DNA from 4 places in the Streptomyces sp. NBC_00271 genome. Region 1 is predicted to be linked to each of the others. Evidence: riboswitches for the same ligand, from Rfam matches in the RefSeq annotation. Region 1 holds a riboswitch; each other region holds the start of a gene.
The links. Region 1 has a riboswitch for cobalamin ahead of OG798_RS15950 (cobalamin biosynthesis protein). Riboswitches for the same ligand answer to the same signal wherever they lie in the genome.

Region 1 (4,769 bases):
TTCCGGGGGGACATATGGCCCGTGACCACAAACCACTTCTTCGCCGCGCCCGCGTGCTCGCGGCGACGGCCGCCGTGGCGGCGCTCACCGCCGCGGGGACCGTCCTCGCCGGGGCCCCGGTCGCCGCGGCGGCCAAACCCAGGGGCCACGACGTCTCCTCGCACCAGAAGAACGTCGACTGGCAGAGCGCGAAAGAGAAAGGCGCCCGGTTCGTCTATGTGAAGGCGACCGAGTCCCACACGTACCGCAATCCGTACTTCGGCCGGCAGTACGACGGAGCGCGCGACGCGGGGATCCTCCGTGGCGCCTACCACTTCGCGGTGCCGGACAAGTCGTCCGGCGCCACCCAGGCCGCGCACTTCGTGCGCAACGGCGGCGCCTGGCGCGCGGACGGCTGGACGCTGCCGCCCGCGCTCGACATGGAGTACAACCCGTACGACAAGAAGCACAAGTGCTACGGCCTGAGCAAGGCCAGGATCGTGAGCTGGATCCAGGCGTTCAGCGACGAACTCCAACGGGAGACCGGCCGCCGTCCCGTCATCTACACGACCACCCACTGGTGGAACACCTGCACCGGCGGCAGCGGCGCCTTCGCCGCGAACCACGCCCTCTGGCTGGCCCGCTACGACTCGGCGGACACGGGCGCGTTGCCGGCCGGCTGGTCGACGTGGACGTTCTGGCAGTACGACAACAGCGGCACGCTCCCGGGTGACCAGAATCTCTTCAACGGATCCATGGCCCGGCTGAGGCAGTTCGCCGCGGGCTAGAAGCCCTCGAACAATCCCCCGGCGGAGCCGAAATTCCGCCTCCGTTCGAACATCTGGTCAAAGGTCAGGCCGCCCCTCCCGCACACTGGTCATTACAAGCGGAGGGGCGGTCCACCGTTTGAGACACCCCAGCGCCCGCCCCAGTTCATCTTCCGTTCACTCAGGTTGCCTACGGTCCACCTGCCACTGACGCCAAACAGAAGCCTGGGTAAATGGAACACATCACGCTCCTCCTCGGAATCGTGATCGTCACCGCTCTCGTGTTCGATTTCACGAACGGTTTCCACGACACTGCCAACGCGATGGCGACCACCATCTCGACCGGCGCCCTGAAGCCCAAGACGGCGGTGGCCATGTCCGCCGTGCTGAACCTCGTCGGCGCGTTCCTCTCCGTGGAGGTCGCCAAGACGATCTCCGGCGGGATCATCAACGAAGAGGGCATACGCGTCCAAGTGATCTTCGCGGCGCTCGTCGGCGCCATCCTCTGGAATCTGCTGACCTGGCTTCTGGGTCTGCCCTCCAGCTCCTCCCACGCACTGTTCGGCGGCCTGATCGGCGCCGCGGTCATGTCGGCCGGCTGGTCGTCGGTGAACGGCTCGACCGTCGTCACCAAGGTGCTCATCCCCGCGGTCGCCGCGCCCATCGTGGCCGGACTCGCCGCGATGCTGGCCACCCGGCTGACCTACCGGATCGGCAACCGCGCCGACGAGAAGGCGACCGCCAAGGGCTACCGCGCCGGCCAGATCGCCTCCGCCGGCCTGGTCTCCCTGGCGCACGGCACGAACGACGCCCAGAAGACGATGGGCATCATCACCCTCGCCCTGGTCACCGGCGGCGTCATTGCCCCGGGCTCGAACCCCCCGCTGTGGGTCATCGTCTCGGCCGGTACGGCCATCGCGCTCGGCACCTACCTGGGCGGCTGGCGCATCATCCGCACCATGGGCAAGGGCCTCACGGACCTCGCGCCGCCGCAGGGCTTCGCCGCCCAGACCAGCGCCGCGACGGCCATCCTGGCCTCCTCGCACATCGGCTTCTCCCTCTCCACCACCCAGGTCTGCTCCGGCGCCGTGATGGGCTCGGGCCTCGGCCGCAAGGGCGGAGTGGTCCGCTGGTCGACCGCGACCCGGATGTTCGTCGCCTGGGGCCTGACCCTGCCGGCCGCCGGTCTGGCCGGTGCCTCCGCCGAGTTCCTCACCAAGCAGGGCACCTGGGGCATCGTCCTCACCGGCGCCCTGCTCGTCGCCGGGGCCGGCACCATCTGGAAGCTCTCCCGCCGCCAGCCGGTCACCGTCGACAACGTCAACGACGTCGACGCCGAGCCCGCGGGCGTCGTCACCACCGCGATCGCCGCCGTCACCCCGCCGCCCGCGGGCCCCGTCACCGGCGACCTGTCCGGCGACCTGAAGACCACCATCCCGTCCCCGGACGCGGAGCCCACCCGCCCGGCCACGGTGTAAGGACAGAACAGCATGCACATCGACTGGGCAGCCCTCGGCTCCGTCTTCGGAGTCAGCCTCGTGACCACCGTCGGCCTCGTCGGCCTCTTCACCCTCGGCATCGTCGGCCTCTCCAAGCGCGAGTCCGCGTCCGCCCAGGGCGGCTCCGCGACCCTCGCGGTCACCGGCGCGTACGTCTGCTTCGCGGCGTGCGCCGCGGCGGTGGCGTACGGCATCTTCCTGATCGTCGGCAAGTAACCCAAAACGGGCAGCACTTCGAGTGGGGTGCGGGACGGATCACCGTCCCGCACCCCACCTGTATGTGGGCCTTCGCACACTCTCCCCGCGCAGGTCAACGGCAAGTTGACGGGTCTTCCAACCCGTGGTGGACTGCCGGAGCCAAGTACGGCGACAGAAGAGGAAGCCGGTGTGAATCCGGCGCGGTCCCGCCACTGTGACCGGGGAAGGAACTCCCCGGGAGCCAGGAACTCTCCCCGCCGGTCTCGTCGAACCAGGGCGCGGACACCCTGAGTGAGGACATAACGCCATGCGCGGCTGCCCAAGTGCCCTGCGAGCGACGGTTCCACCCGACCTGACGGTCGGCTGACCCCGTGCGTGCCGATCGCGTCTTCGCGTACGGCGCCGCCGCCGGCCTCCTCGGTGACCTGCTGCTCGGCGATCCCCGCCGGGGGCATCCGGTCGCCGTGTTCGGGCGGAGCGCGGCAGCCGTGGAGCGGGTGCTGTGGCGGGACCACCGCGGGTGGGGCGCGCTGCACACCGCTGTGTGCGTGGGAGGTGCCGCCGGACTCGCCGCCGTCGCTTGCCGTGCCGTACGCCCCTCACGTGCCGCGTCCCTCGCGCTGACGGCCGCCGCCACCTGGGCCGTCGTCGGGGGCACCACGCTCGGGCGGGAGGCCCGGGCGATCGGTGACGCCCTCGCGGACGGGGAGATCGAGACGGCCCGGGAGCGGCTGCCGCATCTGTGCGGACGGGATCCCCAGGCCCTCGGCGCCGACGGCATCGCGCGCGCCGTCGTCGAGTCCGTCGCCGAGAACACCTCCGACGCCGTGGTGGGCGCCCTGGTGTGGGGTGCCGTGGGCGGAGTCACGGGGCTCGTCGGCTTTCGGGCCGTCAACACCCTTGACGCCATGGTCGGTCACAGGTCGCCCAGATACCGGCGGTACGGGTGGGCCTCGGCCCGGCTCGACGACGTCGCCGGATGGCCGGGGGCTCGTCTCACCGCCGTGCTCGCCGCCCTCGCGGGTGACAGTCCCCGAGGGGCCCTGCGAGCCTGGCGCGCCGACGCCGTCAAGCATCCGAGCCCCAACGCCGGGCCCGTGGAGGCCTCGTTCGCGGGGGCGCTCGGGGTGCGCCTGGGCGGCACCCTCTCCTACGGCGGGCGCGTCGAGCACCGGCCCGAACTCAACGGCGCCGGACGCGCCGTGCACGTCGACGACATCGAGCGGGCCGTACGGCTGTCACGGCGTGTCGGCTGGCTCGCCCTCGGCGTGAGCGCCGGCGGACGGCTGCTCGCACAGAGGCTTCTCAGGAAGGGGCGTACGTCATGAGCGGCGGGCTGCTCGTCGCCGGGACCACCTCCGACGCCGGCAAGAGCGTCGTGACCGCCGGGATCTGCCGGTGGCTGGTGCGCCACGGCGTCAAGGTCGCGCCCTTCAAGGCGCAGAACATGTCCCTGAACTCGTTCGTGACGCGCGAGGGCGCCGAGATCGGGCGCGCGCAGGCCATGCAGGCGCAGGCCGCCCGGGTGGAGCCGACCGCGCTCATGAACCCCGTGCTGCTCAAGCCGGGCAGCGACCGGAGCAGTCAGGTCGTCCTCATGGGAAAGCCCGTGGGCGAGATGACCGCCCGTGGCTACCACGGTGGGCGGCAGGAAGCCCTCCTCACCACCGTGCTGGACTGTCTCGCCGAGTTGCGGGGCACGTATGACGCGGTGATCTGTGAGGGGGCCGGCAGTCCTGCCGAGATCAATCTGCGGCGGACCGACATCGTGAACATGGGGATCGCGCGCAATGCGCGGCTGCCCGTGCTCGTCGTCGGCGACATCGACCGCGGGGGTGTGTTCGCCTCGTTCTTCGGGACGGTCGCGCTGCTGTCGCGGGAGGACCAGGAGTTCGTCGCCGGGTTCCTCGTCAACAAGTTCAGGGGGGACGTCTCCCTGCTGGAGCCGGGGCTCGACATGCTCCACGGCCTCACCGGGCGGCCTACGTACGGCGTCCTGCCCTTCCGACACGGCCTCGGCATCGACGAGGAGGACGGGCTGCGGGTGTCGTTGCGGGGAGCGGTCCGGGAGTCCCGAGTGACCTCCCCCGTCGGCGAGCACGTGCTGCGCGTCGCCGTCTGCGCGATCCCGCTGATGTCCAACTTCACGGACGTGGACGCGCTGGCCGCCGAGCCGGGTGTCGTGGTGCGGTTCGTGGACCGGGCCGAGGAGCTGGCCGACGCCGACCTCGTCGTCGTCCCCGGGACCCGGGGGACGGTGAAGGCGCTGGAGTGGCTGCGCGAGCGCGGACTCGCGGACGCCATCCTGCGCAGAGCCGCCGAGGGG
Region 2 (4,769 bases), 4.2 Mb from region 1:
CGTACGCGGCGAGCATGATCCGCTCGGCGATCCGGGTGGAGAGGGCCTTGGCCTGCGGGGAGTCGAAGGGGACGCGCAGCTTGAAGAAGACGTCCTGCAGCCCCATCGCGCCGAGGCCGACGGGCCGCCACTTCGCGTTCGACCGGCCGGCCTGCTCGGTCGGGTAGAAGTTGATGTCGACGACACGGTCGAGGAAGGTGACGGCGGTGCGGACCGTCTCGTCCAGCCGCTCCCAGTCGATGTCCCCGTCGACCACGAAGGCGCCCAGGTTGACCGAGCCGAGGTTGCAGACCGCCGTCTCCCCGTCGTCCGTGACCTCCAGGATCTCGGTGCAGAGGTTCGAGGAGTGGACGGTGTGGCCCGGCTCCGCCGTCTGGTTGGCGGTGCGGTTGGCGGCGTCCTTGAAGGTCATCCAGCCGTTGCCGGTCTGCGCGAGGGTACGCATCATGCGGCCGTAGAGGTCACGGGCCGGGATGGTCTTCTTGGCGAGGCCGGCCGCCTCCGCCCTGCGGTACGCCGCGTCGAACTCGTCGCCCCACAGGTCGACCAGCTCGGGCACGTCGGAGGGCGAGAAGAGGGACCACTGCCCGTCGGTGTCGACCCGGCGCATGAACTCGTCCGGGATCCAGTGCGCGAGGTTCAGGTTGTGCGTACGGCGGGCGTCCTCACCGGTGTTGTCGCGCAGCTCCAGGAACTCCTCGATGTCGGAGTGCCAGGTCTCCAGGTAGACCGCGGCCGCGCCCTTGCGCCGGCCGCCCTGGTTCACCGCGGCGACCGAGGCGTCGAGGGTCTTCAGGAACGGGACGATCCCGTTGGAGTGCCCGTTCGTACCGCGGATCAGCGAACCGCGCGAACGGATCCGGGAGTACGAAAGTCCGATGCCACCCGCGTGCTTCGAGAGGCGGGCCACCTGGTGGTAGCGGTCGTAGATGGAGTCCAGCTCGTCCAGCGGGGAGTCGAGGAGGTAGCAGGACGACATCTGCGGGTGCCGCGTACCGGAGTTGAACAGCGTGGGGGAGGAGGGGAGGTAGTCGAGGCGGCTCATGAGCCCGTAGAGCGCCGCGACCTCGTCCAGGGCCCGGTTCGTGTCGTCCTCGGCCAGGCCCGACGCCACGCGCAGCATGAAGTGCTGGGGCGTCTCGACGACCTTGCGGGTGATCGGGTGCCGGAGCAGATAGCGGCTGTGCAGGGTGCGCAGGCCGAAGTAGCCGAAGCGGTCGTCGCCGTCGGTGTCGATCAGCGCGTCCAGCCGGGCCGTGTGCAGCCGGACGAACTCCGCCGTGCGGTCGGCGATCAGGCCCTCGCGGTGACCCGTGGCGATCGACCCGGAGAAGGACGTGACGCCCTGCGAGGCGGCCTCCGCCGCGATGCTGATCGTCAGCAGCCTGGCCGCCAGCCGGGAGTAGACGGGGTCCTCGGAGATGAGGCCCGCGGCCGCCTCGGTGGCCAGTTCGCGCAGCTCCGTGTCGTCCGCGTGCGCGGACCGGCCGCGCAGCGCGGCGGCGGCGACCCGGCCGGGGTCGGCGTCGGGGAGGTCGGCGGTGAGGTCGGTCAGGGTACGCAGCAGAGTGGTACCGGGACCGTCCGTCTCCACCAGGACCTGCTTCCGCTCCTGCTGTGCGAAAGCGGTAGCTGAAGCCGGGTCGGCTGGCGCGATGGTCACTTGGGGCTCTCCCTCGCTCGGCACGGGGCCTGGCGGAGGGCAGGGCAGCTCACGAGCGCACACGGCGTCGCGTCCACCGGCCCATTCCGCGAGGCCCGGACGTCATGCACCCGGGCCGGATGGCCGGGCGCGCTGTCGGCAGGTCCTCGGACTGACGCGAGTACATGGGCGCGGGCGTGCGAACACGTACAAGTACACCGTTGCGGGACAGTTCCGGATTTGCACCGGATTCCCCTGCGGCGACAGCGAGCATGAGCATACATCTTGTGCCGGGCTGCCGTGACACCACCAGATGTTGTGTCGTGCCGGTGTCAGAGTGTCAACTCGTAGGTGAGGAGAGTGATGTCGTCGAGGTCCGGGAGCGGGTTCCAGTCACGGTCGGGGGTGCGGGTGAAGCCGAGGCGTTCGTAGATGCGGTGGGCGGCGTGCATGGTGCGCTGGGTGGAGAGCACGACGCGTACGCAGCCGTCGGTGGCGCGTGCGGGGTCGACGCGGGCGCGGACGAGGGTCTCGCCGGCGCCTCGGCCGCGGGACTCGCGTGCGACGGCGAGCATGCGGATCTCGGCTTCGCCGGGGCAAGCCAGGTCGGTCGTGGTCGATGGCGACGAGGACCTCCGCGGCGGTGGGCTTCTCCGATGCGGATGTCCATGCCGGCGAGTGCGCAACAGGGTGCGGAACGGGCCGCCGGATTTGTGTCCGACGGCCCGTGGGGGTTGTTGGCGCGGTTCTTCGGCTGCGGGGCGGTGGGGGCTGGTCGCGCAGTTCCCCGCGCCCCTAAAAGCCTGGGGCACCGGGGCGCAGCCCCGTGCCCCAGGGGCGCGGGGGAACTGCGCGCCAAGCCCCCACCCACCCGCAGCCAACACGCTCACCCGGGGGTCTGGGGGCGCAGCCCCCGGGCTCAGTGGGTGGAACCGGCCGTGGCCGGTGGGAGCTCCGTCTCGACGCCCGGGTCGCCCGCGTCCGCCGTGTAGTCCTCCGGAGACGTCTCGTCGACGCCGTCCGGCGCGTTGAAGGCGCGGAGGGCGAGGGTGAGGACGACGCTGACCACGACGTTCAGGACGAACGCCGTCAGACCGATGTAGCCGATCTCCCCGATGCCCGGGATCTCCTTCGAGCTGCCGCCGAAGTGCTTCTGGGTGGGAGAGGCGACCCCGTACGCGGCGAGCGTGCCGTACAGCATGCCCACCGCCCAGCCACCGAGCAGCGCCCAGCGGTGGAACCAGCGGGTGAACAGGCCACCGACCAGCGCCGGGAAGGTCTGGAGGATCCAGATCCCGCCCAGGAGCTGGAAGTTGATCGCGACCGTCTTGTCCATCGTCAGGACGAAGACCAGCGCGCCCACCTTCACAAGGAGCGACACCAGTTTCGAAACCTTGGTCTCCTGCTGCGGAGTCGCGTCCGGCTTGATGAAGTCCTTGTAGATGTTGCGGGTGAAGAGGTTCGCGGCCGCGATGGACATGATGGCCGCCGGCACGAGCGCTCCGATGCCGATCGCCGCGAAGGCCACCCCCGCGAACCAGTCCGGGAACATGTTCTCGAAGAGCTGGGGTATGGCGAGCTGGCCGTTGGTGACCTTGACCCCGGCCGCGATCGCCATGAACCCGAGCAGGGCAAGCAGCCCCAGCATCAGGGAGTAGAGCGGAAGGATCGTGGTGTTGCGGCGGATCACCTCACGGCTGCGGCTGGAGAGCGTCGCCGTGATCGAGTGCGGGTACATGAACAGCGCGAGCGCCGAGCCGAGCGCGAGCGTGGCGTACGTCCACTGGCCCGCTTGGGCGGGCACGAGCCCGCCCGCCCCCGCCGCCGTGTACTTGTCGCTCGCCGCCTTGAAGATCTCGTCGAACCCGCCCAGCTTGATCGGGATGTAGATGATGGCCACCGCGATCACGATGTAGATCAGGGTGTCCTTCACGAACGCGATCAGGGCGGGCGCCCGCAGCCCCGAGGAGTAGGTGTACGCGGCCAGCACGCCGAACGCGATGAGGAGCGGAAGGTCCTTCACGAACCAGTTCGTGTTCTCGCCGCCGCCCACGCCCATCACGTCCAGGACGGCCTGGATGCCGACCAGCTGGAGCGCGATGTACGGCATGGTCGCGAGGATGCCGGTCACGGCCACGGCGAGGGACAGACCCTTCGAACCGAAGCGCCCGCGCACGAAGTCCGAGGTCGTCACGTATCCGTGCTTGTGGGAGACCGACCACAGGCGGGGGAGGAACGTGAAGATCAGCGGGTAGACGAGGATCGTGTACGGAACGGCGAAGAAGCCGGCCGCGCCCGCCGCGTAGATCGCCGCCGGTACGGCGACGAAGGTGTACGCCGTGTAGAGGTCGCCGCCGAGCAGGAACCAGGTGACCCAGGTGCCGAACGACCGTCCGCCCAGGCCCCATTCGTCGAGGCTGTGCTCGTCGTCCGCCCTGCGCCAGCGCGCGGCCAGGAAGCCCATGACCGTGACGGCCAGGAAGAAGAAGATGAAGACGCCGAGCGCGACGCCGTTCACGCCGTCCTTCACTTCGCCGCACCCCCGCCCTGGGACGCGCGGGCGCGCTGGTCACGCTGCCACAGCTGGTACGCGGTCACGGTGAGCGCCGTGGACACGAGCACCCACAGCATCTGGTACCAGTAGAAGAACGGGATGCCGATGAACGCCGGGTCGGTCTTGGCGTAGGAGCCGACCCACAGCATCGCCACGAACGGGGCTATCAGGCACAGGGCGATGACCACCCGGATCGGTGTCACCACCGGCGGTTCGACCTTCGGCGCGTCTGACACGTCCGACACGTCTGACATACGGCGACTCCGTCCCCTCGCTGTTCACCTGTGCAATGCGCAGGCAATCTAGGCGACGGTGTCAGCCAAGCGGAACCCCTCGTCCGTATCTCGGTCCGCGCAACGTGGCAGGTGCGCTACTCCTGCGGGCGCTTGAGCCGTGCCACGAACTTGTACCGGTCGCCCCGGTACACCGACCGCACCCACTCCACCGGCTCGCCCTGCCGGTCCAGCGAGTGCCGGGAGAGCATCAGCATGGGCAGACCGACGTCGGTGCCCAGCAGGCCGGCCTCGCGCGGGGTGGCCAGCGAGGTCTCGATGGTCTCCTCGGCCTCGGCGA
Region 3 (4,769 bases), 7.9 Mb from region 1:
CTGGGACTGGCCGCCCGGCCGTTGCATGAAGACGACCATGTCCTTGGCGACCGACCGGGCGACCTCCGCACCGAAGTGGTCTTCGACCAGCGCCAGGGACAGGTCGATACCGGCGCTGACACCCGCCGAAGTCATCATCTGCCCGTCCCGTACGAAGATGGCGTCCGGCTGGACCCGCACGGCCGGGAAGCGAGAGGCCAGTTGCCGTGAGTGTCGCCAGTGCGTCGCGGCGCGGCGGCCGTTGAGAAGTCCGGCTGCGGCCAGCAGGAACGCCCCTGTGCACACCGATGCCGTGCAGCGGCTCTTGTCGTTCAGTTGCCGGACCGAATCCAGAAGAGTGTCGTCCTTGATCAGCGTCTCCCATTCCGGGCCGCCCGGGATCACCAATACGTCGCACGGTTCTTGTACGTCGTCTGCGGACAGGTCGGCGCTGAGGCGGATCCCGGCGGAGGTGATGACCTCCGCCCCGTCCTCGGACGCGATCTGCACCCGATAACGCCCGCCGAACTCGTTCGCCGTCGTGAACACCTCGATGGGGCCGGTCACATCGAGCAGCCGCACACCCGGAAAGACCAGCACGGTCACGATGAGCGGATCCATTGCCGGGCGCTTGTGGTTCATCGGATGCCTCCGGGCTGTGCGCGGTGCGGACACTGGATCGACAGGGTGTTGGTGATGGCGTGCCTGCTGGCATGCCGCCGCCGCATTGCCTCGGGATCGGGGCGAGAGCTTGGCAGACGGCCCAGGCGCCGACGTAGTCGACCCCGCTTGCCAGGTGCGCATCATTGCGTGCCCTGGGGAATGCGGCAGGGCGTGTCCTGACAGGTGCCGCGGGCTGCACGGGCCCGGTCCAAGGGCCGTATCCGACCCCGGTCCGCCCAGTCGTCGGATTTCCCTGTGCTCATCATGTGCCAGTGACCCCCACCGAAGCCACGACCGGTTTGCTCCCTGCTGGGAGGCACAGCCTTTCAGCCGCCGTGCTCGGCGCGCTCTATCGCTGTGACGTTCACGGCGCTCTACCACCGTGTGTTCGAAGGACGGAGCCATGGCTCGCGCTGTCCTCGGCCTCACCGCGTATGGCGCAGCGCGTCACGCGAGCCATCCATGCGGTCTGTCCGAGGGGCGGAAACGCGCCCTGGTACTCGCGATCCAACTCTCCGCGGCGCCCCGCGCGCTGCTCCTGGCCGAGCCGACCCGCGGGCTCGACTACCGGGCGAAGACGGAGCTGGTCCGCATCGTCGACGCACTCGCGGCACAGGGGCGGACCGTCGTCATCTCCCCGCACGACGCCGAGTTCGCCGCCCGGGCCGCGGATCGGATCGGGTCGTGGTCCTCGACGGTGCTGACCACCTTCCGCCGCGCCGCCCGCCGCGCCAGATTCCAGGCCCCGGTCCGCTTCGCCGGCCCGAAACTGTCCGATTCCCGCGGTCGTTGAGCTCGGCCGACTCATCCGAGGGCGTGTCGGGGTGGATTTACTAGGACGTCCAACTATATGCTCGTGAGGAATGCCCGCGGTGCAGGGAAGCCGGTGTGAATCCGGCACGGTCCCGCCACTGTGACCGGGGAGTACGTCGTCGAGCAGGACGCCACTGACGAGCGAGATGTCGGGAAGGCGGACGGCGCGCGCTGATCCGGGAGTCAGGATACCGGCCGCGGTTTTGTTCCGTGTTGTCCACGAGGATGGAGCAGACACGCATGGCATCAGTGTGCACCCACGACCCTGGTGATCCGGCCCGACGGGCATCGACTGCCGCGCGTCCTGCCGTGCAGGTAGGGACCGTCACGCGTCCTGCCGGACGGGTACGGACCGTCACGCGCCCTGCCGGGCAGGTGCGGACCGTCACGCGTCCCGCGGTACGGACGTCGAGTCCCGTGCGTCCCGCGGCTCGGGCACGCGCTGACGCGATCCGCGCGGTCTGAACGACCCTTCTCTGCCCCATGCCGTCTCGCGCGACCCCCGCACGCACAAGGCCCTGCCCGTGTGTGCCGTTGGTCGGCGCGCCATCCCCGGGATCCCACCTGACGAGAGCAGGCACCCATGGTCCGTGAACACGACCGCGCCACCGTGCGTGAGTTGAGCCATTTCATCGGCGGCAAGCACACTCCGGGAACATCGGGGTCCTACGGCGACGTCTACGACCCCAACACGGGCGAGGTGCAGGCCCATGTCCCGCTCGCCGACCGCGCTGAGACCGAGGCGGCGATCACCGACGCCGCGACGGCGCAGCGCGAGTGGGGCGAGTGGAATCCGCAACGCCGTGCCCGCGTCCTCCTCCGCTTCCTCCAACTCGTCGAGGGCGAGCGGGACGCGCTGGCCCGGCTGCTCTCCTCCGAGCACGGCAAGACGGTCGCCGACGCACACGGCGACGTCCAACGCGGCCTGGAAGTGGTGGAGTTCGCCGCCGGGATCCCGCATCTGCTGAAGGGGGAGTTCACCGACAACGCCGGCACCGGCATCGACGTCCACTCCGTGCGCGCCCCGATCGGTGTGGTGGCCGGCATCACCCCGTTCAACTTCCCCGCGATGATCCCCCTGTGGAAGGCGGCTCCCGCGCTGGCCTGCGGCAACGCCTTCATCCTCAAGTCCTCCGAGCGCGACCCGTCCGTACCGCTGCGGCTCGCCGAACTCTTCCTGGAGGCGGGCCTGCCGCCGGGCGTCCTGAACGTCGTCCACGGCGGCAAGGAGAGCGTCGACACCCTCCTCGAAGACCCCCGCGTCGGCGCGCTCGGCTTCGTCGGCTCCACCCCGATCGCCGCGTACGTCTACGCCACCGCCGCGGCCCACGGCAAGCGCGCCCAGTGCTTCGGCGGCGCCAAGAACCACATGATCGTGATGCCGGACGCCGACCTCGACCAGGCCGTGGACGCCCTGATCGGCGCCGGGTACGGCTCGGCGGGGGAGCGCTGTATGGCGATCTCCGTCGCCATCCCGGTCGGCGAGGACACCGCCGACGCTCTGGTCGCCCGTCTGAAGGAGCGCATCTGCTCGCTGCGGATCGGCCGCAGTGACGACCCCGAGGCGGACTTCGGCCCGCTGGTCGGACGGGACGCCGTCGACCGGGTTCGCCGCTACGTCGACCTCGGTGTCGAGGAGGGCGCGGAACTCGTCGTCGACGGACGGGACTTCGTCCTGCCCGGGCACGAGAACGGCTTCTTCACTGGTGCCTCCCTGTTCGACCGGGTCACCCCCGCGATGCGCATCCACCAGGAGGAGATCTTCGGGCCGGTCCTGTCCGTGGTCCGCGCCGCGGACTACGAGGAGGCCCTGCGGCTGCCCAGCGAGCACGTCTACGGAAGCGGTGTCGCGATCTTCACCCGGGACGGCGACACCGCCCGCGACTTCACCCGCCGGGTGAACACCGGCATGGTCGGCGTGAACGTGCCGATCCCCGTCCCGGTCGCCTACCACACCTTCGGCGGTTGGAAGCGTTCCGGCTTCGGCGACCTCAACCAGCACGGTCCGGACGCGATCCGCTTCTACACCCGTACGAAGACCGTCACCTCGCGCTGGCCCTCGGGCTTCGGGAAGGCGCGAGCTTCACCATCCCGACGATGGGCTGAGCGCGATGACCACCACCCTGCTCACCGAGGACCAACAGGCCCTCGTCGAGACGACCCTGGACTTCGCCCAGGACCACCTCGCCCCGCACGCCCTGGACTGGGACCGGGACAAACACTTCCCGCTCGACGTCCTGCGCAAGGCCGCAGGACTGGGCCTCGGCGGTGTGTACGTCCGCCAGGAGGCGGGCGGCGCGGGCCTCACCCGTGCCGACGGCGTCCTTGTCTTCGAGACCCTGGCCTCGGGCTGTCCGTCCATCGCGGGCTATCTCTCCATCCACAACATGGTCGCCTGGATGATCGACCAGTACGGGGAGCTGGCTCAGCGGGAGCGATGGCTGCCCCGGCTCTGCGCCATGGAGGACCTGGCGAGCTACTGCCTGACCGAACCGGGCGCCGGATCGGACGCCGCCGCTCTGCGCACCCGTGCCGTCCGCGACGGCGGCCACTACGTCCTGACCGGGGTCAAGCAGTTCATCTCCGGCGCGGGAGCCTCCCAGGTGTACGTCGTCCTGGCCCGTACCGGCGCCGACGGCCCGCACGGCATCTCCGCGTTCCTCGTCGACAAGGACGACCCCAGCCTCTCCTTCGGCCCCAACGAGCGGAAGATGGGCTGGAACGCCCAGCCCACCCGCCAGGTGATCCTGGACGGCGTCCGACTGCCCGCCGACCGGCTGCTCGGCCACGAGGGCGAGGGCTTCCGCATCGCCATGAACGGCCTCAACGGCGGACGTCTCGGCATCGCCGCCTGCTCCCTCGGCGGCGCCCGCAACGCCCTCGACCGCAGCCTGGCCCACCTCGCCGACCGGGAGGCGTTCGGCGGGCGGCTGCTCGACGCCCAGGCGCTCCAGTTCCGGCTGGCGGACATGGCGACCGAACTGGCAGCCGCCCGCGCGCTGGTCCACCAGGCCGCCCAGGCCCTGGACCGCGGCGATCCACAGGCGCCACACCTGTGCGCGATGGCCAAGCGGTTCGCCACCGACACCGGATACTCCGTCGCCGACCAGGCCCTGCAACTGCACGGCGGCTACGGCTACCTGAGCGAGTACGGCATCGAGAAGATCGTCCGCGACCTGCGGGTCCACCAGATCCTGGAAGGAACCAACGAGATCATGCGCGTCATCGTGGCCCGTGGCCTGACGGAGGCATTCGGATGACCGACACAGACGACACCGTGCCGGCGACCGGTACCGACGACTCCCTACTGCTGC
Region 4 (4,769 bases), 6.7 Mb from region 1:
TCTCGACCACGGCGCCGTTTCGCTCCGCGTCACCGTTCAGGAGATAGTCGCGCCCCACATCCTGAGGATCACCGACCGGCCGGGCGGCGCCGTGCCGATGCCGCCAGCGGTGGCTTCCGTTCACCATGGTGATCGTGCCCGACTCCTCGGTGCAGTCGTGGAACGGAATGAAGGCGGTGAGCATTTCGTCCGACGAGCAGGTGGGCCAGAAATACTTGTCGAAGTGCCAGGAGACAATGTTCGACTTCTCTTCGGCGATGGGCGGCTTGTAGATCAGTGTGGCCTGGAAGACGCGTATTCCAGGAGTCTGTGCCAAGCGGGCGGCCACCGCCCCGATGATGGGTTTCCTCAGGATTTTCCTCATCGTTTCGTCTTGGTAGTGGATGTAGTCGTTGTTGCGTTGGACATCTCCGTCGGCGGGGGTCCAGTCGGCCAGTCGGTCCGGCCGTTTCGGAAGCTCCCGATCGCGCTGACCAGCGTAGTAGCGCTCGCTCGCGTCGGTCAGGGCGTCCACTTCGGCGTCGGTGAGCAGCTTCTCCGACAAATACCAGCCACGCTCCGAATAAAGCCGGACATCTTTCTCGGACGGGAGCAGTTCGACTTCCTCGGCGGTAAGTCCTGAATGGTCGTACATTCCGCGACTCCTGTTACCGTGAATGGGGTGCAACAGCGACATCCACCCGCACGCTAGCGGACCATGGTGCGCCATGCTAGCGTTGCCGTGATTTTTTTCATGAAGACTTGACCGGGGGTTGCGGTGGCCATATTCGACAAGGATATTCGAATCCTGATCGCGGACAACAAAGACTTCCGCAACATCTGGCTCGGAGAAACCTCGGCGCATTTCGGCGGACAGCTGACCAGTTTTCTCCTACCCTTGATCGCGGTCACCTACCTCCATGCGGACGGCACGGGCGTGGGACTCGTCTCGGCGGTGCAGTTCGTCCCCGTCGTGGTGCTCTCGCTGATCGCCGGTGTCATGGTCGACCGGTATCCGCCGCGCCGCACCCTCGTCGCCGCGAGTGTCGCTCAGGGCGCGGCGCTTGCGGTGCTCGCCGCGTTCCAGGCGGCCGACGGGCTGAACTTCGGCCAACTTGTCGTCGCCGCCGCCGTGATCGGTGTCGCCACCGTCTTCTACGAAGTCGCCTACCAGTCCACGCTGCCCAGGCTCCTGCCGCTGAACTCCATCGCCGCGGCCAACGGCCTGCACCAGGCGACGTATTCGGTCAGCACCCTCGCCGGTCCGGCCGCGGCCGGCTTCCTCGTCGGCCAGTTGGGGGCGTCGCCGACCCTGACGGTGGCCGCCGCATGCTCCGCCGGTGCCGCGGTGAGCGGTCTGCTGCTGCGGGGCGTCAAGGCCCCCGAACAGCCACGTGAGTCGGCGCTGAAGGCGATCGGCTCCGGGCTCCGCTACACGTGGTCCCTGCGCCCGATCCGGGACCTGTGCGTTCAGGCCGGCCTATCGAACCTGCACGAGAAGGCGTTCCTGACCGTCTTCCTGGTGTTCGCCGTCCGTGACCTCGACATGAGCGGCACCACCGTGGGCGTGATCACCGGCATCGGCAGTGTGGGGGCCCTGATCGGCTCGCTCTGCGCCACCCGGCTCACCCGACGGTGGGCCGTCGGCGGTGTGCTGGCCCTGGGTGCGGTGCTGGCCGCGGTGGGTCTGCTGCTCGTACCCGCCGTCAGCCAGGTCGGCGGGTACGTCGCCGTGCTCGCGTCGGTCGCCATGATGGTGAACGGCTTCGGCGTCGCACTGTTCAACGTGTTCGCCGTCAGCCTGCGGCAGGCCATTCCGCCGGAGCACCAGATCGGCGCGGTGACCGCGAGCTACCGCCTTGTCGCCCTGGGGACGCTGCCCCTGGGAGCCCTCGTCGGCGGTGCGCTGGCTGACGCCCTGTCACCCGGCACGGCCCTGTGGGCCGTCGGGGTCTCCTACCTGGTCGTCTCGTTCTGGCTCACGTTCTCCCCCCTCCGCGGGGCTCGCACGCTGGAGGAGGCACAGAAGCTCGGTCGTACGACGGACACGCCCGAGTCCCAGGACGCGGACCGGTCCCCCTCGGTCTGAGAGCGAGGCCGGGGCCCCGAACTCAGCCGGGTTCCGCCACGGCTGACCCGCTGTTCACAGGGGACCGCCCACCTGGTGCGAGAGGAAGATCACGCCAGGTGGCGCGGTCTTGGCCCCACACCCGACACGCGGTACGGTCGGTGCGATATCGATGACGGCAAGACGGAAGCCGGTGGGAAACCGGCACGGTCGCGCCACTGTGAACGAGAGGCTCCAGCCCGCTGGGACCCCTTGTGAGTCAGACCCGTAGCCGTCGTCCAGTGCACCACCGAGATGGGACGCGAACTCCCGAGGAGGCCCTGCCATGGCGCAGACCGTCGCCCAGCCGACAACCACCACCCCCGTCGTTCCCGCCAAGCTGCCGCTCAAGGCGATTGCTCCGTGGGCGGTCTTCTTCGGCATTCTGATGCTCGTCCTGCTGTACTTCGTCGGTGCCGAACAGGGCGCCACCTCCGTCGTCTCCGGCTCGGACGTCCACGAGTGGGTACACGACGCCCGCCACCTTCTCGGCTTCCCCTGCCACTGACCGAGGGGAACCCCAGCACTCCCATGAACTCCGCGACGGTAAGAAATCTGCTCGTGCGGGGCATGTTGGCCGGCCTCGGTGCCGGCCTGCTCGCCCTGGTTGCCGCCTACTTCCTCGGTGAGCCGAACGTCGACAGCGCGATCAGCTTCGAGGAAGCCCACTCCCACGAGCACGAGATGGAGATCGTCTCCCGGTCTCTGCAGTCCACCGCCGGTCTCGCCACCGGCGTCCTGGTCTACGGCGTCGCCTTCGGCGGCATCGCCGCGCTGGCCTTCTCCTTCGCGCTCGGCCGCGTCGGCCGCTTCAGCCCGCGGGCGACCGCACTGCTGCTGTCCGGCTGCGCGCTGCTGGCCGTGTACGTCGTGCCGTTCCTGAAGTACCCGGCCAACCCGCCGTCGGTCGGCAACGCCGACACCATCGGCAAGCGGACCACCCTGTACTTCCTGATGATGGTGCTCAGCGTGCTCCTCGCGATCGCCGCCACCATCCTGGGCAAGCGGCTGGCACCCAGGATCGGCACCTGGTACGCCACCGTTGGCGCGGTGGCCGCCTTCGCCGTCGTGATCGGTCTGGCGTACGCGTTCCTGCCGGTCATCAACGAGGTGCCGAAGGACTTCCCGGCCACCCTGCTGTGGCGGTTCCGTCTCTCCGCACTGGCCATACAGACCGTCCTGTGGGGCGGATTCGGCCTGGTCTTCGGCGAGTTGGCCGAGCGCTTGCTGAACCCCAAGCCGGTGACGGCCGCCGCGAGCGGACGGGTCGCCGTCCCCAGCTGACCTGACGCGCCACACGAGTGAAGGCCCCCGGAACCATCCGGGGGCCTTCTCGTGTTGTAAGTCCCCTACCATCGGGGTGTGTTCCGTGGAGAGAGTGGTCAACCGGTGAAGGATTGACGGGAGTTGTTAAGAGTTGAAAGAATCCAGCTCGCTTCGCCGCGTCTGAAGTGAGCGAAGCGACACGAGTGGCTTGGGCGGCATGCCTGCCGCCGGTTCTGCGTCGGGTCATCCCGTTCTGCCGTCCGCGTCGGTCACTCGCGCGCCATCACCTCCCACACTTTCGATTTCACAGAGGCTCATCTTGTCGCGTTCGCAACACTCCAGAACTCTGGCTGTGCTCGCCGCAACCGCATTCGCCACCTCCGCCGTGCCCCTGCTCGGCGCGGGGGTGGCCAGTGCCACGACCGCCGGGGCGTGCGAGTCCGCCACGGTCCAGTACCGCATCGTCGGCGCCGACGGAAACGTCGTGGGCGCCGACTGGACCTCGCAGGGCGGGTTCCATCAATGGGACACCGTTCCCGGGAGCGTCCAGGTCCGGCTGGCTCCGGGCCAGACGGTCGGGGAGGGCTGCAAGTACCCCGTGTCCCTCGCCGAATACACCACCGAGGGGCCGAACTGGTACGTCTCCGGACACCAGAGCCTGGTCGACAAGGCCACGGTCTACCTCACCGCCGACGACGTCGCCGGTACGGACGACGCGAAGCGGACCTGGCAGAAGCTCACCGTGAAGGCGCCGGACTGCTACGGCCAGATCGACCTGTACGGCGACGACATCACCTACGACGGGAAGACGGGGGAGGGACACGGCCCCGTGCCCTACGAGCCCGACAACGTCGTCACCCCCTACCACCTCATAGCGGCGTGGAACGGGGGCGAACAGCCGTGCACCCCCGGCCCGTCGGACTCGCCCACCCCGACGCCGTCGACCCCGACCACTCCCGCCACCCCGGTCACGCCCACGACTCCCGCGGGCGGACAGCCTCCCGCCGAGGAGACGACCCCGCCTCCGACCAGCCCCAAGCCCTCCACCACGCCTCCCACGACGCCGGACGTGCCCCCGCTGGAGTCGACGCCGCCCGCCACGCCCAAGCCGTCGCCCAGCGACAGCGGGCCGCCGCTGGCGGAGACGGGTGCGAGCGCGCCGGTCGGCACCCTCGCGGGCGGCGCGGCCCTGGTGGTCGCCCTCGGTGCCGGGGCGGTGTACGCGTCCCGCCGCGCACGCCGCTCATGACCACGGCGCGAGGGGTCACCTTCGCGGCGTAGCCCAGCCCGCCGGCTCCGCCTCGGCGTCGTCAGGAAGCGAACTTCTTGACGGCGTCAGGGCTGACCGGGGTGAAGAAGTTGACGAGGTTGCCGTCGGGGTCGCGGAACAGCAGCGAACGGTTGCCCCAAGGCATGG

Region 2: another riboswitch for cobalamin. It lies ahead of OG798_RS34610 (ribonucleoside-diphosphate reductase subunit alpha); the one in region 1 lies ahead of OG798_RS15950 (cobalamin biosynthesis protein).
Region 3: another riboswitch for cobalamin. It lies ahead of OG798_RS51570 (CoA-acylating methylmalonate-semialdehyde dehydrogenase); the one in region 1 lies ahead of OG798_RS15950 (cobalamin biosynthesis protein).
Region 4: another riboswitch for cobalamin. It lies ahead of OG798_RS45865 (CbtB domain-containing protein); the one in region 1 lies ahead of OG798_RS15950 (cobalamin biosynthesis protein).

What each region holds. Positions count from the first base shown of each region.
Region 1 covers NZ_CP108070.1:3,397,199-3,401,967, forward strand. Annotated here, with positions in the region: gene OG798_RS15935 (lysozyme) at 15-767, shown strand; gene OG798_RS15940 (inorganic phosphate transporter) at 980-2,224, shown strand; gene OG798_RS15945 (hypothetical protein) at 2,237-2,461, shown strand; cobalamin riboswitch at 2,573-2,713, shown strand; gene OG798_RS15950 (cobalamin biosynthesis protein) at 2,815-3,771, shown strand; gene OG798_RS15955 (cobyric acid synthase) at 3,768-4,769, shown strand, end outside.
Region 2 covers NZ_CP108070.1:7,589,712-7,594,480, forward strand. Annotated here, with positions in the region: gene OG798_RS34610 (ribonucleoside-diphosphate reductase subunit alpha) at 1-1,663, opposite strand, end outside; cobalamin riboswitch at 1,784-1,922, opposite strand; partial or broken gene OG798_RS34615 (GNAT family N-acetyltransferase) at 1,975-2,250, opposite strand; gene mctP (monocarboxylate uptake permease MctP) at 2,562-4,172, opposite strand; gene OG798_RS34625 (DUF3311 domain-containing protein) at 4,169-4,450, opposite strand; gene OG798_RS34630 (GntR family transcriptional regulator) at 4,567-4,769, opposite strand, start outside.
Region 3 covers NZ_CP108070.1:11,290,589-11,295,357, forward strand. Annotated here, with positions in the region: gene OG798_RS51560 (GlxA family transcriptional regulator) at 1-621, opposite strand, end outside; partial or broken gene OG798_RS51565 (cobalt ABC transporter ATP-binding protein) at 1,040-1,321, shown strand; cobalamin riboswitch at 1,496-1,669, shown strand; partial or broken gene OG798_RS51570 (CoA-acylating methylmalonate-semialdehyde dehydrogenase) at 2,039-3,561, shown strand; gene OG798_RS51575 (acyl-CoA dehydrogenase family protein) at 3,567-4,715, shown strand; gene OG798_RS51580 (enoyl-CoA hydratase/isomerase family protein) at 4,712-4,769, shown strand, end outside.
Region 4 covers NZ_CP108070.1:10,078,465-10,083,233, forward strand. Annotated here, with positions in the region: gene OG798_RS45855 (phytanoyl-CoA dioxygenase family protein) at 1-676, opposite strand, end outside; gene OG798_RS45860 (MFS transporter) at 758-2,068, shown strand; cobalamin riboswitch at 2,189-2,337, shown strand; gene OG798_RS45865 (CbtB domain-containing protein) at 2,373-2,594, shown strand; gene OG798_RS45870 (CbtA family protein) at 2,618-3,370, shown strand; gene OG798_RS45875 (hypothetical protein) at 3,705-4,601, shown strand; gene OG798_RS45880 (VOC family protein) at 4,663-4,769, opposite strand, start outside.